Rhodobium gokarnense: one gene and its partners. The protein of the gene in region 2 interacts with the protein of the main gene of each other region in a pairwise test. Links are inferred from orthologs where the notes say so. Each region holds a gene or a part of one and is shown on either strand. Other genes may lie near its edges.

Region 1 (8,094 bases), on a different replicon or contig from region 2:
CCGCCAATCAGGGCGGGATCGACCTTCCGGCTCAGTTTGACGTCCTTGCCGGTCGACTCCTTCAGGGCATCGCCGAGGGCGGCGGCCTGATCGTCGGTGAGCGGCTCGGCGGAGACGACGTCCGCGGTCATCTCGCCGCGGTGGGCGGCGGCAAGCGCGCGGTAGCCGCGGATGACGTCGGGAAGAACGAAAAGGCGCCGATTGCGTGCCAGAAGTCCACCGATGTTGGACACCAGACCGGAGATCCCGGCGCGGCTGAATACCGCGGCCAGCGCCCTGGCCTGCTCCTCGGAGGAATAGACCGGGCTGCGGATCAGGCGCTTCAGGTCGGCGCTCTCATCGATCATGGAATCGAGCCGGTCGAGGTCTTTCTCAACCGTTTCAATGGCCTTGGCATCTTCGGCCAGCTCGAACAGAGCAGTGGCGTATCTCTGCGCAACCGTCGGAACTGTCGATGAACTCTCAGTCAAGGGCTCTGTCTCTCACGCGGATCGTCACTGACGACTTCCAAAGCTCATCGCTAAAGTCTTGCAAGAGAAGACTTTTTCCGACCGCAAAAACGATTGGCAGGATTGTGCCCCGAAAGCCGGGCTTCGCATAGCACATGGGTGAGGGGCACGCAACATCGCCATTTCATTCCTTGGTCGTAAAGGGGGTGCATTGTTCCCGCTTTTCGGGCGAAAAAATACGACCTGTGGCCGGGCCGCCCGCCTGCAACGACCGGTTTGCATCACACGCCGCAATCGCCCTTGACCGCGACGCCGGCGCGCCAGTCGCCGCGGCGGATCACAATCCGGCCTTCGAAGTTCTGGCTTTCCATCCCCTTCGTTCCCGGCTTGAGGCGCGCGACCATACGCAGGTCGCTGTCGTCAAGGCCGCGATAGCGGCGCACCAGCATGCCCGCCCCGTCGGTCTTTTCGCCGCGGAAGACGAAGGTCTGCAGCCTGCCGTTGACGACGGCGCGGGCGCGCGGACCCTTTTCCTCGCTCTCCCCTTCGGGCTGCGGGTAGTCGGAGACGAAGACGAAGCGCCAGGTCGCCTCGTCGTCGAAGCTGAAGGCGGCCGCATCGGCCGGCGTCATGAAGTTGCAGTACTGTGTGGCGTCGCCGCCGGTCATGACGCCGATGGAAAACAGCATGTCCGTGCCGGCGGCACGGCCGGCGCCGGGACCGGCAAGAAGTATGGCACCGGCCATTGCGGCAACGATCGTCCCTGTCCTGACCATTCCCCGGTCCTCCCTGTCGGTGTTTTCGTTCCGACGATCATGGCACAGGTCCGGCGCGAATGCCCCCTCCCATATAAAGAGTGCCTTGCCGGGATAGGGGCTCACATGAAGCTGAGCGGCTCGATGTCGATGGCGAGGCGGACGCCCTTCTTCGGCACCGGGCCGGCCGCCAGCCAGCGGTGCAGATAGGCCTGGATGTCCGCCGACCGGTCGGCATGGACGAGGAGGCGCTGGCGGTGGCGGCCGCGGATGACGGCAAGCGGCGGGTCGGCCGGACCCAGCACGTGGACACCGTCCTGGTGGGGCGCGGCGCGGGCAAGCTCGCGGGCGAAGCCTTCCGTCAGGGGCCGGTCCGGGCCGGTGACGAGGAGGCTCGCCAGCCGTGCAAAGGGCGGCATGGCGGACCGCTCGCGCGCCTCCAGCTCGGTCGCATAGAAGCTCTCGCGGTCACCGGAGACCAGCGCCCGCATCACCGGATGGTCCGGCATGTAGGTCTGCAAGTAGCCGACGCCGGCGCCGTCGCGGCGCCCGGCGCGGCCCGTCACCTGGGAGATGAGCTGGAAGGTGCGCTCCGCCGCGCGCGGGTCTGCGGTGGAAAGGCCGAGATCGGCATCGACGACGCCGACGACCTTGAGCTTGGGGAAGTTGTGACCCTTGGCGACGAGCTGGGTGCCGATGATGATGTCGCCCTCGCCGCCCGCGATCGCCTTCAGTTCGGCCCGCAGCCGCCTGGTGCCGCCGGGCATGTCGGAGGACAAGACGATGATGCGGGCATCGGGAAAGTCGGCCGCGGCTTCCTCGGCGATGCGTTCGACGCCCGGCCCGCAGGCGGTCAGCGAATCGACGTCGCCGCAGGACGGGCACGCCTCCGGCGTCGGCATGGAAAAGCCGCAATGGTGGCAGGTGAGCACGCTGCGGAACCGGTGCTCCACCAGCCAGGCGCTGCAATCCGGGCATTCGAAGCGGTGGCCGCAGGAGCGGCAGAGGGTCAGCGGCGCATAGCCGCGGCGATTGAGGAAGAGGAGCGCCTGGTCGCCGCGGGCGAGCGCCTCGCCGACGGCGCGGGTCAGCGCCGGGGCCAGCCAGCGGCCGCGGGCCGGGCCACCCCGGCGCATGTCGATGGCGTGGATGTCCGGCAGCGCGGCGCCGGAGGCCCGGTCCGGCAGCTCGATGCGGCGGTAGCGGCCGGTATCGGCGTTGTGCCTTGTCTCGATGGAGGGCGTTGCCGACGACAGGATTACCGGAAAGCCGGCGATGTGGCCGCGCACCACCGCCATGTCGCGGGCGTGGTAGGCGACGCGGTCGTCCTGCTTGTAGGCCGGGTCGTGCTCCTCGTCGACGACGATGAGGCCGAGTTCGGGAAAGGGCAGGAACAGCGCGGAGCGGGCGCCGACGACGACCCGGACCGAACCGTCGATGACGCCGCGCCAGAGCCGCACCCGCTGCTTCGGCGGCACATCCGAATGCCACTCGCCGGGGCGGCAGCCGAAACGCTCCTCGAAGCGCTGCAGGAATTCCGAGGTGAGCGCGATCTCCGGCAACAGCACCAGCGCCTGGCGGCCGCGGCGCAGGGCTTCGGCCACGGCCTCGAAATACACCTCGGTCTTGCCGGCGCCGGTAACGCCGTCCAGCAGCGTGACGGAGAAACGCCGCTCGGCGACGGTCGCCGTGATCTCCTCTGCCGCCTTGTCCTGGGCAGGGCTCAGGTCGCGGCGGTTCCAGTCGGCCTCCGGCATGGGCGCCGGCGGGGCCGCCGGCAGCGGCACGATCTGGAGCGTGCCAGCGCCGATGAGGCCGTCGACGACGCCGGGGCTGACGCCGGCGGCGGTCGCAAGGCCCGTCTTCGACCAGGAGGGGTTTTCCTCAAAGAGGTCGAGCACGCGGGCGCGGGCCTTGGTCATCCGCTCGGGCGGCGCCCCGGCAAGGCGGACGCCTTTCAGCGGCGGTTCGGGCTCCAGCGCCTCCGGCACCCGGAGGACCATGCGCAGCACCATGCCGGGCGGCGCCATGGTCCAGCGGGCGACCCAGTCGATGAAGCGGCGCATGCGCTCATCGATGGACGGGACGTCGAAGACGTGGAGGATCTCGCGCAGCTTCGACGGATCGACCGGCTTTGCGCCGCCGCCCTCCCAGATGCCGGGCTCCCAGACCGCGCCGACGACCTGCCGGTTGCCGAGCGGTATCTGGACGACGGTTCCGGGCCCAAGGTGCATTCCCGCCGGGACCCGGTAGCTGTAGGCCGTCTCCACGGCGACCGGCACCAGCACCGGAACGGTGGCGGCAGGCTCTTCGGGGGCCGGCTCAAGGCCCGGCAGGGAGGCGGTCTGGTTGGCCACGCAGGCTCCGGCAGTCGGCGACGTTGGATGCCCGACGGCGACTCAGCCGGCCGGGACGACACCGGAGGATAGCGGGCGGCCCGGCGGGATAAAGCCTCCTTGCCGACGGCGTTAGATAAATCCAGCATTTTCCGGCATGATCGGCCGCGCCGTTGTTGCACCTTGGAATTAAATACGGAGTAAACTGGTGACGAATTGTCAATGTTGCTGGTGTAACCTCTTGATCTGCAAAGGCGTAGACGCGCCAACGTGCCCGTCTTGATTGTATACTTGGTATAAAACTGCGGAAGGAGACATGGCAGCGCCGCTGATCACCGCCAGACCCGACCTTGCTGCGGAGGTGACCGCCTGGCTCGCCCACCTCGCCGGCACGCGGCGGCTTGCGGCAAAGACGGTCGAGGCCTATGAGCGCGACGTCCGCCAGCTCCTCTCCTTCCTGACGCTGCATCTCGGCGGCGCGCCGGGCATTGCCGACATTGCCGACCTGAAACCGGCCGATTTCCGCGGCTTCCTCGCCGACCGGCGGCGCGCCGGGGCGGGTCCGCGCTCCATGGGCCGGGCGCTTGCCGGCGTGCGCTCGTTCTTTTCCTTCCTGGAGCGGAAGGGCCTTGCCAACGCCGCGGCACTGAAGGCGATCCGCACGCCGAAACAGCCCAAGACGTTGCCCAAGCCGATCGCGGCGGCCTCGGCGCGGCGCATGGTCGATGCCGACGAGGCGCTCGACGAGGAGCCCTGGATCGCCGTGCGCAACGCGGCCGTTCTGTCGCTGCTCTACGGCTCGGGCCTGCGCATCTCCGAAGCCCTCGGCCTTTCCCGCGCCGAGGCGCCGGTCGATACCGTCGAGTCGCTGCGGGTGACCGGCAAGGGCGGCAAGACCCGCCTGGTGCCGGTGCTCGCCGCAACGCGCGAGGCGGTTGCGGCCTATCTGAAGCTCTGCCCCTATGCGCTTGCCGAGGACGGGCCGCTCTTTGTCGGTGCGCGCGGCGGGCCGCTGTCGCCGCGCATCATCCAGATCGCCGTCCAGCGGCTGCGCGGCGCGCTCGGCCTTGCCGAGACCGCGACGCCGCATGCCCTTCGCCACTCCTTCGCCACGCATCTTCTCAGCGCCGGCGGAGACCTCCGGGCAATCCAGGAACTGCTCGGCCACGCCAGCCTGTCGACCACCCAGATCTACACCGCGGTCGAAAGCGACAGGCTCCTCGACATCTACCAGAAGGCACATCCGCGGGCCTGACAACGAAAGGACGGGTCTTTTTCCGGCCCAAGGTGGGGGAGGCCGGGACGCTCCGTCGGGGACAGACCGATGACACCATTTGCAAAGAGCGCGATGTTCGCCGCCGCCCTGCTGGCCCTGCCGGTGGCGATGCCGGCCAGCGCCGAAGCCAAGGACTGCGAGATGCCGCCGGAAGTCGGTACCTGGGTCCACCCGCGGCCGCGGGTCGGCGTGATCTCCTCCATCGAAGTCGAATATGAATGCGTCCGGGGCCGCTTTGAGGGCAACTGGCGCGTCCGGGCCAAGAGCGAGTGCTCGCCCCGCGACTGCACCTGGGGCTGGGCGCCGGGTCAGCGACTCGACCAGGCACGGCTCTACGCCGCCTTCGAGGTATTCTTCGGCACCCGCTACGTGACGCTGCATGCCTACGGCCACCGCATGCAGGTCGACGTGATGGTCACCTATCACGACACGCGCAAGGCCGACGAGCACTACAGGGTGGTGCTGGAACGGGACTGATCGATCCGCGCGGGCGGGACCGCTGCCCATGCCCGGATGGCGAGGCCCGGCCGGCAGCTAAACAATCTGTGATTTGTCGCCCAAAGATGCGTCATGATACTTTTTGACGCAGTCCGGCAATTCGTCTGCGCCCCCCGACCGCGCGCTTCATCTTCCAGGCCGGCACATGACAGGAGGCACTGCCATGATCCGCACCACCACCACGCTTCTCGCCGCTTCGGCTTTCGCGCTCAGCGCCTCGATCGCCCTTGCGTGCCCCTACTCCAAGACCGACACCACGGCGTCCTATGAGGGCAAGTCGATGAAGTCGGCCCAGATCACGCCGCTTCCGAGCTCCAAGGGCGCCAAGTCGGATTCGCTGGCGACCAGCGACGTGACGCCGACGGCCGAATAACAGGCCGCGTCCGCTTTCTCCTGAACCAAAGTCTGTCCCGAAAAAAGAGCCGGGCCGTCGAACGACGGCCCGGCTTTTTTTGTAGGGACGCGCATTGACCGGGCCGATGGTGCGCGCGGGAACGCCCTGATTTCCAAATCCCCCGAGCCGGTGGGTCCGAAGGTCGTCAATGCGCTTTTGTTGGCCGAGGGGACATCAATGCCCGTTGGTCAGGCGCAACGGTCGCGCCGGGCCGCGTCACATGTGGATCGGACGGTTGTCGACGGCGAGTGCCGCTTCCTTGACTGCTTCGGACATGGTCGGGTGGGCGTGGCAGGTGCGGCCGAGGTCCTCGGCGGAACCACCGAACTCCATCAGGACGGCCGCCTCGTGGATCATCTCGCCGGCGCCGGCGCCGACGATGTGGACGCCGAGGACGCGGTCGGTCTTCTGGTCGGCGAGCACCTTCACGAAGCCTTCGGTCTGGGCCATGGCCTTGGCGCGACCATTGGCGCTGAACGGGAACTTGCCGACGGAATAGGCGGTGCCGGCCTCCTTCAGCTCCTCTTCGGTTTTCCCGACCGAGGCGACCTCCGGCATGGTGTAGACGACGGCCGGAATCACCTCGTAGTTCACGTGGCCGGCCTGGCCGGAAAGCTGTTCGGCGAGCGCGATGCCCTCGTCCTCGGCCTTGTGGGCGAGCATCGGACCGGCGATCACGTCGCCGATGGCATAGATGCCGTCGACCGAGGTCTTGAAGTGGCCGTCGGTCTTGACCCGGCCCTTGTCGTCGAGGGCAACACCGACATCGTCGAGGCCGAGGCCTTCGGTGTAGGGCCGCCGGCCGATGGCAACGAGGATGACGTCGGCTTCGATGGTCTCGGCCGCGGCCTCGCCGGCCGCCGGCTCGATGGTGGCGACGAGCTTCTTGCCCTTCTTGTCGATGCCGTCGAGCTTGGAAGAGAGCATGAACTTCATGCCCTGCTTCTTCAGCATGCGCTGGAAGTTCTTGGCGACGTCGCCGTCCATGCCCGGCAGGATGCGGTCGAGGAATTCCACGACCGTGACCTCGGCGCCGAGGCGGCGCCAGACCGAGCCGAGCTCCAGGCCGATGACGCCGGCGCCGACGACGATCATCTTGCCGGGCACCTTGTCGAGCGCCAGCGCTCCGGTCGAGGACACCACCTGTTCCTCGTCGATCTCGATGCCCGGCAGGCGGGCGACGTCGGAACCGGTGGCGATGACGATGTTGCGGGTCTCCACGATCTCGGTCGAGCCGTCCTCATGGGCGACCTCGACCTTGCCGGCGGAAAGGATGCGGCCGGTGCCGTGGAAGGCCGTGATCTTGTTCTTCTTGAACAGGAATTCGATGCCGCCGACATTGCCGTCGATGGTCTCCTGCTTGTGCTTCATCATCGCCGGCAGGTCGAGCTTCGGCTTGGCGACCTTGATGCCGAAGCCGGCAAAGGAATGCGCCGCCTCCTCGAACAGTTCGGAGGTGTGCAGCATCGCCTTTGAGGGAATGCAGCCGACATTGAGGCAGGTGCCGCCATGGGTGGCGCGCTTTTCGACGACGGCCACCTTCATGCCCAGTTGCGCGGCGCGGATCGCGCAGACATAGCCCCCCGGGCCGGTTCCGATGACGACGAGATCGTAGGTCATCCCAAGCAATCCTTCGGCTTGGCGGGCCGTCCGGCCCGCATGGTCAGATCAATGCTAACAGACTTTTCCGGCGCAACGGAGGTGTGGCGCCGGCGACAGGCGACCGGCGCGGCGCGGCGGCGACCATCGCGCCGCGCCGGCAGGGTCTAGAGGTCGAGGATCAGGCGCTGCGGATCCTCGATGGATTCCTTGACCCGCACCAGGAAGGTGACGGCTTCCTTGCCGTCGACGATGCGGTGGTCGTAGGAGAGCGCCAGATACATCATCGGCCGCACCACGACCTGGCCGCCGACGACCATCGGCCGCTCCTGGATCTTGTGCATGCCGAGGATGCCGGACTGGGGCGCGTTGAGGATCGGCGTCGACATCAGCGAGCCGTAGACGCCGCCATTGGAGATGGTGAAGGTGCCGCCCTGCATGTCCTCGATGCCGAGCTTGCCGTCCCTGGCGCGGCGGCCGAAGTCGCCGATGGACTGCTCGATGCCGGCGATCGACAGCCGATCAGCATCGCGCACCACCGGGACCACCAGGCCCTTGTCCGTGCCGACGGCAACGCCGACGTGGTAGTAGTTCTTGTAGACGAGGTCGGTGCCGTCGATCTCGCCGTTGACTGCCGGGATCTCCTTCAGGGCGTGGCAGACGGCCTTCACGAAGAAGCCCATGAAGCCGAGCTTGACGCCGTGCTTCTTCTCAAAGAGGTCCTTGTATTCCTTGCGGAGCGCCATCACCGGGGCCATGTCGACCTCGTTGAAGGTGGTCAGCATCG
Region 2 (7,950 bases):
ACATGGTCAGAAGGATCGTCGTCGGGATGACGATGAAGACAACGATGCCCTCGCGCCAGCCGATGACGAGGCCGACGAGGATGACGATGGAGATGGTCGCAAGGCCGAGATGGAACAGGAGTTCGTTGGCCTTCTCGTTCGCCGTCTCGCCATAGTCGCGGGTGACGTCGACGGTCAGCGCCTCCGGCACCAGCCGGTCCTTCAGTTGTTCCACCTGGGTCAGGATCTCTTCCGCGATCACCACCGCATTGGCGCCGGAGCGCTTGGCGACGGCGACCTCGACGGCCGGAACGCGGGTCAGCTTGCCGTCCGCACCCATGGTCATGTGCCAGACCCGGTGCTCCTCCGGCACCGCGTCGACGACGACTTTCGCCACGTCGCGGACATAGACCGGGCGGCCGTCGCGGGTGGTGATCAGCAACAGGCCGATATCGGGAATGCCGCGCAGGGTCTGGCCGGCGACGAGCGGGATGCTGGCGTTCTGGTCGCGCGTGCGGCCGGCCAGGAACGAGCGGTTGGCCTGCTTCACCTTGCCGACGAGCTGCTCCAGCGTGACGCCGAACAGCGACAGCTTTTCCGGATCCGGCTCGACGCGGATCTGGTCGGCGCGGCCGCCGACGAGATAGGTCAGCCCCACATCGGGCAGCTTGGCGACCTCGACGCGCAATTCCTCGGCGACATTATAGAGCGCGTTGTCGTCCCAGTTTTCCGCGTAGTCCGGCTTCGGCGCCACCGTCAGGACGACGATGGCGACGTCGTCGATGCCGCGCCCGACGATCAGCGGCTCGTTGATGCCGAGGGGGATGCGGTCGCGGTTGGCGCGGATCTTTTCGTGGACACGCAGGATGGCGTCGTCGGAATCCGTGCCGACATAGAAGCGCGCGGTGACCATCACCCGGTCGTCGGAGGTCTGGGAATAGACGTGCTCGACGCCGTCGATGGCCTTGACCACCGTCTCCAGGGGCTCGGTGACGAGCTTGACCGCGTCCGGCGCCTTCAGGCCGTCGGCATTGATGAAGATGTCGACCATCGGCACGGAAATCTGCGGCTCTTCCTCGCGGGGAACCGACATCAGCGCAACGAAGCCGAGGGCCAGCGCCGCGAGCAGCAGCAGCGGCGTCAGCGGCGACTGGATGAACGCCTGGGTCAGGCGTCCGGAAAGGCCGAGATTCATGACATCACCAGCGTGTCGCCGTCGGAAACGCCGGTCAGGACCTCAATGAAGGTCTCGTCGTCCTTGCGGAAGCGCCGGCCGAGCTGGACAACCACGTCGACGACCTCGCCGTCCGGCCGCTTCAGCCGGACGAAATCGATGCCGTAGCGCGTCTCGACGAAGGATTCCGGGATAGCATAGGTCGAGCGGTGGCCGGCGGAGACGCGCACCAGGGCCCGTTCGCCGACGAAATAGTCGCCGAGATCTTCCACCGTCGCATCGGCGACGACGCGGCCGTTCTGCAGTTCCGGATAGACCTGCTTGATGGTGCCGGTGACGGTCGCGGGTGCCGCCTCCTCGACGCCGAGCTGGCGCCGTGCGACGAAGATCTTGTCGCCGACCTCCATGAAGCGGGCGTGGCGCTCCGGCACTTCCAGGCGCAGGATGTAGCCTTCGGCGGCAATCGTCGCGACGGTCTCGCCAGCCATGATGACGGCGCCGGTGGTTACCGGGACCGTCAGCACGCGGCCGTCGGTCGGCGCTTCCACGGCGCCTTCGGCCAGTTGCTGTTCCACGACGGAGCGTTCGGCCTTGGCCGAGTCGAGCTTGCGGGTCGCGACCTCGGCCGCCGTTTCCAGCTCGTCGAGGCTCGCCTGGGAGATGATGCCGCGCTGGATCAGCGTCCGGCCGCGCTTCAACTGGGTCTCGGCGTTGTCGTATTCGGCCTCGGCCACCTTGATCTGGGCGGCGAGCGAATCGAGCCTCAGGGCGAGCTTGGGATCGCCGACCATGGCGATCACCTCGCCGGCCTTCACTGCCTGGCCCTCGTCGACGCTGAGGGTCGCCACCGTGCCGCCGATGCGGGCCCGGCCGGGCACCGTGTCGATCGGGCGCACCTCGGCATAAACCGTCTTCAGATCGACCACGTCGACCCGCTCGACGTTGAATTCGGTTTCGGCCCGGGCCGCGCCGGCCGCCATCGGGACGGCAAGAAGTCCGGCCGCCAGAGCCCACCGCATTGTCCGTTTCATGAAATCCACCTGTCGCTGCCGCCGCGGCGGCCAATCCAGCATATTAGTTGTTTCTTATATAGAGCACCGGAACCCGAAAACTCAAGGGCCGAGTTTGACGACGAACTCGCGGCCGCCGAAGCCATGCACCGAATCGCCGGCCCGGACCGTGACGCTGTCGATGCCGGCCGGCAGTTTTACGCCGCTGAGGCTGCGAGTAAAGGGCTGCTCGTTCACGTGTGGATGGTGGAGGGTCCGTGTCGCGAGCACCGTTCCCTTGGGGCCGAGGACCTGCCATTTGTCGGCATAGTGGTCCCAGCCCTCGTCGGCATGGCGGACGGTGACGCGGAAGGTCCAGGTGCCGGACGGATCCCTGGAGGCTTCTGCGGCGACGACGTCGGCCTCGCCGGCGGCCGCGGCACTGGGCGACAGGAGGATTGCCGCTGTAAGCCCGAACGCCAGGGCCACGGCCGAGGCGCAGCGGTTGGGCTTCAAAAATGCCGGGGCTGGCCGTTCGGTCATGGCGCTTTTTCCGAAAAGTCGTTGCGGCCCGCCGTTGAACCTTTGTAATCGGAGGGCGTTAGAAACAGGACGGTGCGTTTCGGCCGGCCGAAACGCTCCAAACCAATGGTAGCAGGGAACGGGCGCCGCGAGGCGCCGGTGCCAACGCACAAATCGTCACGAACGCGCGAGGACGGGACCGATGGCCGCACACGGATCGAAGACAGTCATCTATGCGGCCCTTGCCGGCAATTTCCTGATCGCCGTCACCAAGTTCGGCGCCGCCGCCTTCACCGGCTCCTCGGCGATGCTGTCGGAGGGCATCCATTCCCTCGTCGACACCGGCAACCAGGGGCTTCTGCTCTACGGCATGAAGAACGCCAGCCAGCCGGCCGACGAGGAACACCCGTTCGGCTATGGCGTGGAGCTCTATTTCTGGGCCTTCGTCGTCGCCATCCTGATCTTCGCGGTCGGCTCGGGCGTCTCCATCTACGAGGGCATCTCCAAGGTGCTCGAGCCGCACCCGGTCAGCAATCCGCTGGTCAACTTCATCGTCCTCGGGCTTGCCTTCGCCTTCGAGGCGGTCGCCTGGTGGGTGGCGCTCAGGGAATTCCGCTCCACCAAGGGCAAGCGCAGCTATATCGAGGCGGTGCACGAGTCCAAGGACCCGACGGTCTTCACCGTGCTCTTTGAGGATTCCGCGGCGATGCTCGGCCTCCTCGTCGCCTTCCTCGGCCTCGTCGGCATGCAATACACCGGCTGGCTCTGGCTCGACGGCGCCGCCTCCATCGTCATTGGCATCATCCTGGCCGGCACCGCCTTCCTGCTCGCCTTCGAGACCAAGGGCCTCCTGATCGGCGAGGCCGCCGACCCGCAGACCGTCGCCGCCATCGAGCGCATCGTGGAGGCCAATCCGACGGTGGAACAGGTCAACGAGATCCGCACCCTGCACCGCGGGCCGAACGACGTGCTCCTGGCGCTCTCCGTCGATTTCGAGAACACGCTGACGGTCGGCAAGGTGGAGGAAGCGGTCTATGCCATGGAGATCGCGATCCGCGAGGCGTTCCCGGTGATCCGCCGGGTCTTCATCGAGGTCCAGGCGCGCCAGCACCACGAAAAGATGCTCGCCGCGGAACTGGCCGAGGGCGGCATTGAAGGCATGACGCTGGGGACGCCGGAGGGCGATGACGGGGCCGGAGAAGACGGATCAAACGCCGCGGGGTAAGATGCCGACGCGACGGGCAGCGGCGCATCCGCGTCTTGACCTATCTCCCAAAGGAGTATCCGGCCGATTTGCCGCGCTCGCTGCACTTGCCCACACATGACGCGGGATGCTTTTGCCCCCCTTGTCCCACGCACTCCGCGTCACCCCGGGCGGAGCGAAGCGGAGACCCGGGGCCTATTGCCCACATCGAAACGGTATGCCGTCGCGGGTCGTGATCCGGCCGAGAACCGCGCCAATGCCAGTCCCGCCAGCCGGCGGCATACCGCGTTGAGGCGGGCAATAGGCCCCGGCTCGGGGCCGGGGTGACGGCATTCTTTCTGGCGAGCGAACGTGTTCTTGCCCCGAGGGCGGCGAAACGGGCCGTCTTCTTGAGGGAGCAAAGGAGGGGCAGTGGCAAGACCACACCGTGCGAAAGCTATCCGGACGGCGCCCCTGCCCCTGCCCGTCCGCCGGCAACGCCTTTAGAACGGGATTTCGTCGTCGAAATCGTCACGCTGGGGGCGCGAGGGGGCGTTGCCGCCACCGCGGTCCATCGGGCTGGAGCGGCCGAAGTCGGAGCCGCCGGAGCCGCTGTCGGCGAAGTCGCCGCCGCCGCCGCTGCGGCCGTCGAGCATCGTCAGCGTGGAATTGAAGCCCTGCAGCACGATCTCGGTGGTCCAGCGCTTCTGGCCCGACTGGTCTTCCCATTCCCGGGTCTGAAGCTGGCCTTCCAGATAGACCTTGGAGCCCTTCTTGAGATACTGCTCGGCGATCCGGCACAGGCCCTCGCTGAAGATCACCACCCGATGCCATTCGGTGCGCTCACGGCGCTCGTTGGTGTTGCGGTCGCGCCAGGACTCGCTGGTGGCGATGCGCAGATTGACCACCGGACGCCCGTCCTGCGTCCGGCGCACCTCCGGATCGGCGCCGAGATTGCCGATCAGGATGACCTTGTTGACCGATCCAGCCATTGTTCTTTCCAGTACTGAAATATGTGTCCGTCTTTGCCGCACAGCCTAACGGGCGCCCGGCGCCGGGGCCAGCGGGGCAGCGCCCTTTCCACAGGCGAGTCGGGCCGTCATCGGCCGTCGCTGTCGCGTTCCTTTTTTGTTCTTTGTACCGTAGAACAGGGCATGTGGCAAGTTCAACCCCGTCCATCGCCAATGAAATCCCCGAAATCCGGCGAATTTGGAGGGTCCTCTCGCGGAATGCCATCCTCGGCCGCCCCCTTGGCAGCGACGCATGTTCATTGTATGTTCCAAGCGTCCTTAACGCCGACTCGCAAGCTTTATACAAATGCTACAGGCCGCCGATCCGGTCGCGCGCGGCGCGTGGCGTAATCCTCTTGTTGCGCGGCTGCGCTTCTGGCCTATATCGCGTTAGGATCGGGCGCCTGTCGCCGGCCCGATCCGCCTACCCAAACCGACCGGGCCGCCAATGACCGCCGATGCGGGCGGCAGGACCTCCGTTTTCGCCGGACTGCCGGCGCCCGAACCGTTCCCCAAGGCACGGAAGACCCGATGACGACCAAATATCTCTCCATTCGCGGCGCCCGCGAGCACAATCTGAAGAATGTCGACCTCGACATTCCGCGCGACCAGCTCGTCGTCATGACCGGGCTCTCCGGCTCCGGCAAGTCGTCGCTCGCCTTCGACACCATCTATGCGGAGGGCCAGCGGCGCTATGTGGAGAGCCTCTCGGCCTATGCGCGCCAGTTCCTGGAGATGATGCAGAAGCCCGACGTCGACCAGATCGACGGGCTGTCGCCGGCGATCTCCATCGAGCAGAAGACGACCTCGCGCAATCCGCGCTCCACCGTCGGCACGGTGACGGAGATCTACGACTATCTGCGCCTCCTGTTCGCGCGCGTCGGCATCCCCTATTCGCCGGCGACGGGCCTGCCGATCGAGAGCCAGACCGTCAGCCAGATGGTCGACCGCATCCTCGCCCTGCCGGAGCGCACCCGGCTCTATCTCACCGCGCCGATCGTGCGCGGACGCAAGGGCGAGTACCGCAAGGAGCTGGCGGAGCTGCAGAAGAAGGGCTTCCAGCGGGTCAAGATCGACGGCACCTTCTACGAGATCGCCGAGGCCCCTGCCCTCGACAAAAAGTTCAAGCACGACATCGACGTCGTCGTCGACCGCATCGTCGTTGCCGGCGACATCGCCAGCCGGCTGGCGGACTCGCTTGAAACCGCGCTCGGCCTTGCCGACGGGCTGGCGGTCGCCGAATTCGCCGACGAGACGGAGGACAAGGGCGCGCCGAAGAGGCTGGTGTTTTCGGAAAAATTCGCCTGTCCGGTCTCCGGTTTCACCATCGCCGAGATCGAGCCGCGCCTGTTCTCCTTCAACAATCCGTTCGGCGCCTGTCCGACCTGCGACGGCCTCGGCACGACGCTGGAGTTCGAGGCGGACCTGGTCGTTCCCGACACCTCGCTCTCCCTGCGCGAGGGCGCGGTGCTTCCCTGGGCCAAGACCGGCAACACCTCGCCCTATTACACCCAGACCTTCGAGGCGATCTGCCGGCAGTTCAAGGTGTCGATGGCAACGCCCTGGCGCGAGCTGCCGGATGAGGTGAAGAACGTCATCCTGCACGGCTCGGGCAAGACGCCGATCACCTTCGTCTATGACGACGGGCTTAGGCGCTACCAGACCAACAAGCCGTTCGAGGGCGTCATCGGTAATATCGAGCGGCGCTGGCGGGAGACGGAATCCGCCTGGGTCCGCGAGGAGCTGTCGCGGTTCCAGTCCGACCATCCGTGCGAGGCCTGCGGCGGTAACCGGCTGAAGCCGGAGGCGCTCGCCGTCAAGATCGACGGGCGGCATATCGGCGAGGTGACGGCGATGTCGATCCGCCGCGCCGCAGAATGGGCCGAGACCCTGCCGGACGGCCTCACCGACAAGCAGAACGAGATCGCCTACCGGATCCTGAAGGAGATCCGCGAGCGCCTGCGCTTCCTCGTCGATGTCGGCCTCGACTATCTGACCCTTGCCCGGGCGTCGGGCACGCTATCCGGCGGCGAGAGCCAGCGCATCCGGCTCGCCTCGCAGATTGGCTCGGGCCTCACCGGCGTCCTCTACGTGCTCGACGAGCCCTCCATCGGCCTCCACCAGCGCGACAACGCCCGCCTGCTGGAGACGCTGAAGCACCTGCGCGATCTCGGCAACACCGTCATCGTCGTGGAGCACGACGAGGATGCCATCCACACCGCCGACTATGTCTTCGACATGGGTCCCGGCGCCGGCGTCCATGGCGGCCGGGTGGTCTCGCACGGCACGCCGGAGGAGATCGTCGCCGATCCGGCCTCGCTCACAGGCCAGTATCTCTCCGGCGCGCTGGAAGTGCCGCTGCCTTCCGTCCACCGCAAGCTGCCGAAGAAAAAGCGGCTGAAGCTGATCGGCGCGCGCGGCAACAACCTCAAGGGCGTCACCGCGGAAATCCCGCTCGGCACCTTCACCTGCATTACGGGCGTTTCCGGCTCCGGCAAGTCGACGCTGCTCATCGACACCCTGTTCAAGGCCGCGGCCCGGCGCATCTCCGGCGCCCGCGAGCAGCCGGCGCCGCACGAGGCCTTCGAGGGTCTGGAATTCCTCGACAAGGTCATCGACATCGACCAGTCGCCGATCGGCCGCACGCCGCGCTCCAACCCGGCGACCTATACCGGCGCGTTCACGCCGATCCGCGAATGGTTCGCCGGCCTGCCGGAGGCCAAGGCCCGCGGCTACGCGCCGGGGCGCTTTTCCTTCAACGTCAAGGGCGGGCGCTGCGAGGCCTGCCAGGGCGACGGCGTCATCAAGATCGAGATGCACTTCCTGCCCGACGTTTACGTCACCTGCGACGTCTGCAAGGGCCGGCGCTACAACCGCGAGACGCTGGAGGTCCAGTTCAAGGGCAAGTCGATCGCCGACGTCCTCGACATGACGGTGGAGGAAGGCGCGGAGTTCTTTTCCGCCGTCCCCGCCATCCGCGACCGGCTGCGCACCCTTTCCCGCGTCGGCCTCGACTACATCCACATCGGCCAGCAGGCGACGACGCTGTCGGGCGGCGAGGCGCAACGGGTCAAGCTCTCCAAGGAGCTGTCG
Region 3 (7,869 bases), on a different replicon or contig from region 2:
TGCGGCCGGCCTGGGCGCGTTCGCCGCGCCATTCGGCGAGTTCGTCGAGGCTTCTTGTGTGGGTGCGCCCCGCGGAGTCCGACCAGGTGAGGCCCGCGTCGCCGGAGAACACGCGCACATCCGATATGCCGCCGTCCTTGTAGCGCTGCAGGCGGACGCCGCGGCCGCGACCCATTTCCGGAACCTGTTCCAGCGGAAAGATCAGGAGTTTTCTGTTCTGGCCGACGACGGCGACCGTGTCGCCCGAGGCGCCGTCGCGCGACAGCGGGCGGCAGATTTTCGCTTCGTCCGTCCCGGTGACGGTCAGGACCTGCTTGCCCTTTCGCGTGCTCGCGATGACGTCGTCCTCCGGCACGACGAAGCCGCGCCCGTCCGTCGCCGCGACCAGCAGCTTGCGGCCCGGGCGGTGAACAAAGACGGCGACGACGTCCTGGTCCTGGTCCATGTCGACCATGATTCGCACCGGCTCGCCATGGCCGCGCCCGCCGGGCAGGCGGTCGGCCGACAGCGTGTAGAAGCGCCCGCCCGTGGAAAAGACGAGGATCTTGTCGGTTGTCTCGGCCGGAAAAGCGTGGCCCAGCTTGTCGCCCTGCTTGAAGGCGAGGCTGGAAAGGTCCTGGCCGTGGCCCTTCAGGGCGCGGATCCAGCCCTTTTCGGAAATGACGACGGTGATCGGCTCGCGCTCGATCATCGCCTCCTTGATGTCGGCGTCCTGGTGCTCCGGCGCCTCGCCGAAATCCGTGCGGCGCTTGCCGAGGTCCGTGTTCTGGCCGTAGGCCTTGGCGATCTCGGTCAGCTCGTCGGAAATCTTCTTCCACTGGGCGTCCTCGGAGCCGAGCAGCGCCTCGATCTCGGCCTTTTCCGCCGTCAGCGCCTCGTGTTCCTTGCGGATTTCCAGCTCTTCGAGCTTGCGCAACGCGCGCAGCCGCATGTTGAGGATCGCTTCGGCTTGGACGTCGGTCAGCTCGAAGGTGCGCATCAGCTCCTTCTTCGGCTCGTCCTCCTCGCGGATGATACGGATGACCTCGTCGAGATTGAGATAGGCGATGAGGTAGCCGCCGAGGACCTCCAGCCGGTGCTCGATCTTGCCGAGCCTGTGGCGCGCGCGGCGGACCAGCACTTCCTGGCGATGTTCGAGCCATTGCTGCAACACATCGCGGAGGCCCAGGACGTTCGGCACCTGGCCGCGGGACAGGACGTTCATGTTGAGCGGAACGCGGCTTTCCAGGTCGGTCAGCTTGAAGAGGGACTCCATCATCAGGGCGGGATCGACCGTGCGCGCCCTTGGCTCCAGCACGATGCGCACGTCCTCGGCCGACTCGTCGCGGATATCGGCGAGCAGCGGCAGGCGCCGGGCTTGCAGCAGTTCAGCGATCTTTTCGATCAGCCGCGCCTTTTGCACCTGATAGGGGATCTCGGTGACGACGATGACCCAGGTGCCGCGCTTCTGGTCTTCCTGGTGCCAGCGGGACCGCACGCGGAACCCGCCACGGCCGGTGGTGTAGGCCTCGACGATGCTCTCGCGGCTGTCGACGATGATGCCGCCGGTCGGGAAATCGGGGCCCGGCACATAGTCGACCAGCTTGTCGATGGTGGCGTTCGGGTGCTTGATCAGGTGGCGCGCGGCGATGCACAGCTCGGCCGCGTTGTGCGGCGGGATGGAGGTCGCCATGCCGACGGCGATGCCGGCCGAACCGTTGGCGAGGAGGTTCGGAAAACCGCCCGGCAGGACGATCGGCTCCCTGTCCTCGCCGTCATAGGTCTCGCGGAAGTCGACCGCGTCCTCGTCGATGCCGTCGAGCAGGCGATGGGCGATCTCGGTCAGCCGCGCCTCGGTGTAGCGCATGGCGGCGGCGTTATCGCCGTCGATATTGCCGAAATTGCCCTGGCCCTCGACCAGCGGATAGCGGACGGAAAAATCCTGGGCGAGGCGCACCATGGCGTCGTAGATCGCCTGGTCGCCATGCGGGTGGAACTTACCCATGACGTCGCCGACGACGCGGGCGCACTTCTTGAAGCCGGCGCCGGGGTCGAGCTTCAACAGCCGCATGGCATAGAGCAGCCGCCGGTGGACCGGCTTCAGCCCGTCGCGCACATCCGGCAGGGCGCGGTGCATGATCGTGGAGAGCGCATAGGCCAAATAGCGCTCTTCCAGCGCCTCGCGCAGATTGACGCTCTCAACCCCGCCGGACGGGGGAATCACCTCGTTTCCCATGGGATTTCAGTACCGGCGGGGACGGCGGCTGGCAAGGGAGTTGACCGCGTAGCGGCCCCGATTTCCAAGGATTCCGGCGTGCGCATCGTAGCTACCACGCTCTCGGTTTTTCGGAAGCGACGTTGCGATGCTTCCGGGCGCACCACCTTCTCCCCGTCATCCCGGCCGTAGCGTAGCGGAGAGCCGGGATCCATTGCCCCTTTCCACACGGTATACCGCACCGACCGGGGGGCGGCCTGGGCTCTTGGCAACCGCTTTATCCTACCAACCAACGACATACCGCTTTGAGACGGGCAATAGGCCCCGGATCAAGTCCGGGGTGACGGCAATCTTCCCGGCTTGCGGGAGTGTTCCTTTCTCGCAGACGTCGAAAAAGAAACGCAATCGTGAGGTTCGGAGAGTTGCCAGTGGTGGGCGCCCAACGGAAGCCGGCGCGACGTGTCCTACCCGCTGACGACCGACCTCACCAGCAGCGGCAAACTCGCGGGGTTTTCGCCGATGCGGCGGATGCCGTAGGGCCACCAGTCGCGGCCGAAGGGGGTGTAGAGGCGGATGCGGTGGCCGCTTGCGGCGAGGGTTTCGGCGAGCTTGGTTCTCACGCCGAAGAGCATTTCGAATTCGTAGGCGTCGAGGGCCCAGCCGTTGGCCTCGGCGCGTTCGATGGCGTAGGCCTGCAGGCGGTCGTCGTGGGTCGCGATGACGGGATAGAAGCCGCGGTCGCGGGCTTTTTCCGACAGCATGAGGTCGATGAGCCGGCGCGAGTTCTCCTTGATGGCGGCGTTGCCGACATGGGCGATCTCGGGGCCGGCGACGAAGGCGCCCTTGACGAGGCGGACCATGCCGCCCGGCCGGATGCGGGCTGCAAGGTCCGCTTCGGTGCGCTTCAGATAGGCCTGCATGGTGACGGCGACGGGGACGCCGTCTGCGGCGAGGTCGTCGTGGAGGGCGAGCGTGGCGTCGACTGTTGTGTGGTCTTCCATGTCGAGCATCAGGCAATGGCGGCCGGGGCCGCGGGCGGCGTTTGCCAGCGCCTTGCCGATAACGCGCGCGTTCTCCGTCATCAGGTCGGACGACACGCCGAGGCCGATCTGGGTCGGATCGACGGAGACGTGGATATCGAGGCCGGCCTCCGAAAGCGCCTTGATCGCAGAGAGCTTTTCGCGGACCGCCTCGTCGATGCCCTCGCGGGTCTCGACATATTCGCCGAGATAGAACAGGGAGACGGAGATGCCCTTTGCGGCAAGGTCTCGGGCGGTGGCGACGGCATCTTTGGCCGTACCGCCCGCCACATAGCGCTGCATCATGGCGGCGGCCGTGCGGTTCTTCTGGATCCAGCCCTTCAGCGAAGAGGAGCGCGCAAGGCCGATCATTGCCGACTGCCACAGACGTCTCAGCATCGAAAGAACTCCGGCTTGGGATGATTTTCGCCAAGGATTAGCAGATGGACGGGGTCAGAAGCGCGGGACACGAGCGCGCACGCCCTCACCCCTTCAGTTCCTCCACGATGCGGTCGCGTTCGCGCAAGGGGGGCAGGCCGCGGGGCTCGAAGATGTGGCGGGTGAGGAAGAAGCCGGTGAGTGCGAGGCCGGCGGAGATATCCGCGGCGGGCGGGCGCTCGCCGGGATCGGTCAGCAGGAAGGGCGGCAGGGCAAGGAGCTTGTCCTTGTAGGGTGCCCCCGCCTCGCGGGAGACGGCGCGGGCGGATTTCGGCGAGACGTAGACGAGGTCCTCGCGCGTGCCGGTCGCCGCGCAGGAGGAAAGGTCGAGGCCGAAGCCGAGCTCTTCCAGAAGGCGCGTTTCGAAGCGGACGAGAAGTTCGCCGGTGAGCGGGGCATCGGAGAGATGGTCGAGGATGGCGACGGCCATCAGGTGCAGGCGCTCATGCGGGTCGCGCTCGGGCAACAGGCGCAGCAGGGACGACACGGTCTGCACCACATGGACGCCGAAGGCGGTCTCCATGACGCCGGCGGCGCGCAGTTTTACGGGCTCCACGGCATAGAGGCCGAGGTGGCTGTCGAGGCGCGCGCGCCAGGTGACCACGAGGTCGTTGCCGGGCTGCAGGGCCGCCTGCATGCGGCGCGAGCGGCCGCCGCGCACCAGCCCCAGGTGCCGGCCATGGGCGACGGTCATCATCTCCAGAATGACGCTGGTCTCGCCGTGGCGGCGCACGCCGATGACCGTTCCCTCGTCGCTCCATTCCATTTTTCTGGCACTCGTGCCCTTCTCTTCGCCCTATTTCGCGGGGCTGCCGAAAGGACTGGATTGCTTCGCTGCGCTCGCAATGACGCATTACATTTTCGTCGTCATTGCGAGGAGGCCGTTAGGCCGACGCGGCAATCCAGTCCGGCGGCCCGCCCGAGGGACCGTCCTGCGCGTCGTGCCGCAGCTCGCCTGCACTCCAAACCCAAAACGACCTAACCGCTTGAAATGAAACGCCCTATGGATTGCCGGGTCAAGCCCGGCAATGACGCAGAGAGTGTTTTGACCTTGTTCGTCCGACCGCCGCGAGGTCGCTCCATCAGGCTGCGACCGCGGCCCGGCGCCGTTGCGCCGCGCCCGCAATGCGCGGTGCGGGCCGTGAGCGAAAAACCTACCTCGGAAACTCCAACCCCATCTCGCGGTAGCGCTCCGGGTCGTCGACCCATTTCTCGCGCACCTTGACGAACAGGAACAGGTGCACCGGCTGGCCGATCGCCTCGGCGATGTCCTCGCGGGCGGCCTTGGAGATCGCCTTGATGGTGCGGCCCTCCTTGCCGAGCAGGATCTTCTTGTGGCTGTCGCGGGCGACATAGACGGTCTGCTGGATGCGGACCGAGCCGTTGCGGAATTCCTCCCAGCTCTCGGTCTCGACCGTCGCCATATAGGGCAGTTCCTCGTGCAGGCGCAGGGTCAGCTTCTCGCGGGTGATTTCGGCCGCGAGCGAGCGCATCGGCAGGTCGGAGATCTGGTCCTCGGGATAGTGCCACGGGCCTTCAGGCATGTTGGCGGCAAGGTATTTGCCAAGGTCCGGAACGCCGTCGCCGGTCAAGGCGGAGATCATGAACGTCTCCTCGAAGCTGCCGCGGGCATTGATGCTTTCCACAACGGCGAGGAGGTCTTCCCGGCGCATGGTGTCGATCTTGTTGAGGGCCAGCACCTTGCGGTGGGGGACGTCGGCGAGCTTGTCGAGGATGTCGCCGACCTCGTCGGTCACGCCCTTGCGCGCATCGACCACCAGCACGACGAGGTCCGCATCCATGGCGCCGCCCCAGGCGGTCGTCACCATGGCCCGGTCGAGCCGGCGCTTGGGCTGAAAAATGCCCGGCGTGTCGACGAAGACGAGTTGCGAGGCGCCTTCGATCGCGATGCCGCGGATGATGGCGCGGGTCGTCTGGACCTTGTGGGTGACGATGGAGACCTTGGCGCCGACAAGGGCATTGAGGAGTGTCGACTTGCCGGCATTGGGCGCGCCGATCAGGGCGACGAAGCCGCAGCGCGGCGCGTCCGGCGTTGCGCCGGCTTCAGCCGCGCTCACGAGGCGCCCTTTGCGTTCCAGATGCCCTCGCGCTCCAGGAGCGTCGTTGCGGCCATCTGCTCGGCCTCGCGCTTGGAGCGGCCGCGCCCGCTCGCCGGGGCGTAGCCGACGACGTCGACGCGGGTGGTGAATTCCGGCGCGTGGTCGGGGCCGGCGCGGTTTGTGACGGTGTAGCTCGGGGCGACGAGGCCCTGGCCCTGCGCCCATTCCTGCAGCGTCGTCTTGGCGTCGCGCAGGGGGCCTTCCCAATTGACCATCTGGTCGCGCCAGTGGCGCTCGACGAAGGCGCTCGCCGCACCGAAGCCGCCGTCGAGATAGATCGCGGCGATCACCGCCTCGCAGATATCGGCGAGCAGCGCGCGCTTGTGGCGGCCGCCGCTCTGGTCCTCGCCCTCGCCGACGCGCATCGCCGTGCCGAGGTCGAGCGCCGAGGCCACATTGGCGCAGGTCTCCTGCTTGACGAGCTGGTTGAGCCGGCGGGCGAGTTCCCCCTCGTCGGCGTCGGTGAAGGTCTCGTAGAGCATGTTGGCAACGGCAAGCGCCAGCACACGGTCGCCGAGGAACTCCATGCGCTGGTAGCTGCCGGACATGTCGCCCGGCGTCGTCAGGGCGCTGGCATGGGTCAGGGCCTGCTCAAGCAACGCCGGATCGGCGAAGCAGTAGGCAAGGCGGTCCTCGATGCTCGTCAGGCTGCCACGCCCGCTATTGGCCCTTACAGCGTCTGAAAGAACCGATTCCACCTTGCGATCCATGGCCATTTCCAAACCATCCAGGCGCTCTCGCCGGATTTTACAGAAAAGAAGATGATCTCCGCCCGTCCGATCAGGTTCTCGAACGGCACATATCCGACGGACTCGCGGCTGTCGCTGGAGTTGTCGCGATTGTCGCCCATCATGAAATAGTGCCCTTCCGGCACTTCGAACACCTTTGTGTTGTCGCCCCGGGCGTGATCGCTCAGTTCCAGCACGTGGTAGCTGACCCCGTTCGGAAGGGTCTCGATGAAGCGCCGGGCGTTGACCCGGTAGCCGCGATCGTCGCCGGAGAATTCGCCGTCCGGCACCTTCTTCACCGGCTCACCATTGATGTGCAACAGGCCACCGATGACCTGGATGCGGTCGCCGGGAAGGCCGATCACGCGCTTGATGTAATCGGTGGAATTGTCCCGCGGCAGCTTGAAGACGACGATGTCGCCGCGCTCCGGCTTGGCGCTCCAGATGCGGCCGGAAAACGGCGCCAGAGAATAGGGAAAGGAGTGGCGGGAATAGCCGTAGCTGTATTTGGAGACGAACAGGTAGTCGCCGACGAGCAGCGTTTCCATCATCGAGCCGGAGGGAATGTTGAACGGCTGGAAGAGGAAGGTGCGCACGATGAGGGCAAGGATCAGCGCGTGGACGACGACCTTGACGGCCTCGCCAAATCCGCCGCTCTTCTTTGCGTCGTCGTCGGTCTGCGAACGGCTTTCACGTTCTGCCATAAAGTGTCCAATCCAATCGAAAGGGCGGGCGCCGGGCTGCGGCGACTCCGGCACTAATTAGCGCTTGCCTCGCAATGGCGCAATGGAGCGCCGGGATTTCGGCGATTTTGCGGGCAATCGGAGCATCCGGCCGTCCTTCAGGCGCTGCCGACAGGGGCCGGGCCGGACGCGGCATCGGCGCCCGCGGCAAGGCTCCGCGCCTGGCGCCGCTCCTGCAGCCAGCGCCGGCGGCGGCGCTGGTAGCTCGTCACCGCGACGTAGACGAGGAGATAGAAGACGAGGCCGGTGGCGAGGCCGAGGGGGATCGAGCCGACGACCATGGGCTTCAGGATCGGCATCAGGCCGTCGACGGAGCGCAAATTGTCCGGATTGAGCACGATTGCCTCGCGCGCCCTTGCGTCTTCGCCGAGAAGGCCGCTGCCGAGACGGAATGTGGAGGCCCAGATGAAGGGATAGGTCAGCGGGTTGCCGAAGAACGAGCCGAAGGCCGCCGCGATCAGGTTGCCGCCGATGAGGACGGCGATGAGGAAGCTGAGGATGAACTGAAGGCCGAGGAACGGCGTCGTGGAGGCACACACGCCCGCGGCGACGCCGGCCGCCACCGCATGGGGCGTCGCCGACAGGCGGACGATGCGCTTGCCGATATATTTCAGCGAACGCCGCCAG

The links.
Region 1: the proteins of M2319_RS17800 (region 2) and M2319_RS15500 interact in binary tests that used the Escherichia coli proteins (3 or more experiments, as listed by UniProt). The link is inferred for Rhodobium gokarnense from one-to-one orthologs.
Region 3: the proteins of M2319_RS17800 (region 2) and recO interact in binary tests that used the Escherichia coli proteins (3 or more experiments, as listed by UniProt). The link is inferred for Rhodobium gokarnense from one-to-one orthologs.

The regions. Positions count from the first base shown.
Region 1 is NZ_JAOQNS010000009.1:21,895-29,988, reverse strand. Bases 945-3,924 are described here. They hold M2319_RS15500 (primosomal protein N'), read right to left. Parts: upstream 3,562-3,924; coding sequence 1,327-3,561; downstream 945-1,326. Other genes in these bases: M2319_RS15495 (tyrosine recombinase XerC), read left to right, coding at 3,857-3,924; M2319_RS15505 (hypothetical protein), read right to left, coding at 945-1,225. In the rest of the region: M2319_RS15510 (F0F1 ATP synthase subunit delta), read right to left, coding at 1-470; more of M2319_RS15505, read right to left, coding at 731-944; more of M2319_RS15495, read left to right, coding at 3,925-4,795; M2319_RS15490 (hypothetical protein), read left to right, coding at 4,865-5,293; M2319_RS15485 (hypothetical protein), read left to right, coding at 5,478-5,687; lpdA (dihydrolipoyl dehydrogenase), read right to left, coding at 5,925-7,328; odhB (2-oxoglutarate dehydrogenase complex dihydrolipoyllysine-residue succinyltransferase), read right to left, coding at 7,475-8,094.
Region 2 is NZ_JAOQNS010000011.1:112,170-120,119, reverse strand. Bases 3,096-5,931 are described here. They hold M2319_RS17800 (single-stranded DNA-binding protein), read right to left. Parts: upstream 4,840-5,931; coding sequence 4,351-4,839; downstream 3,096-4,350. Other genes in these bases: uvrA (excinuclease ABC subunit UvrA), read left to right, coding at 5,389-5,931; M2319_RS17805 (cation diffusion facilitator family transporter), read left to right, coding at 3,096-3,889. Outside these bases: M2319_RS17820 (efflux RND transporter permease subunit), read right to left, coding at 1-1,174; M2319_RS17815 (efflux RND transporter periplasmic adaptor subunit), read right to left, coding at 1,171-2,184; M2319_RS17810 (hypothetical protein), read right to left, coding at 2,266-2,685; more of M2319_RS17805, read left to right, coding at 2,867-3,095; more of uvrA, read left to right, coding at 5,932-7,950. UniProt on the Escherichia coli protein: Plays an important role in DNA replication, recombination and repair. Binds to ssDNA and to an array of partner proteins to recruit them to their sites of action during DNA metabolism. Acts as a sliding platform that migrates on DNA via reptation.
Region 3 is NZ_JAOQNS010000012.1:23,829-31,697, forward strand. Bases 2,558-5,312 are described here. They hold recO (DNA repair protein RecO), read right to left. Parts: upstream 4,418-5,312; coding sequence 3,698-4,417; downstream 2,558-3,697. Other genes in these bases: M2319_RS18375 (proline dehydrogenase family protein), read right to left, coding at 2,659-3,612; era (GTPase Era), read right to left, coding at 4,806-5,312. Also shown: parC (DNA topoisomerase IV subunit A), read right to left, coding at 1-2,215; more of era, read right to left, coding at 5,313-5,729; rnc (ribonuclease III), read right to left, coding at 5,726-6,481; lepB (signal peptidase I), read right to left, coding at 6,442-7,203; M2319_RS18400 (DUF2062 domain-containing protein), read right to left, coding at 7,341-7,869. UniProt on the Escherichia coli protein: Involved in DNA repair and RecF pathway recombination.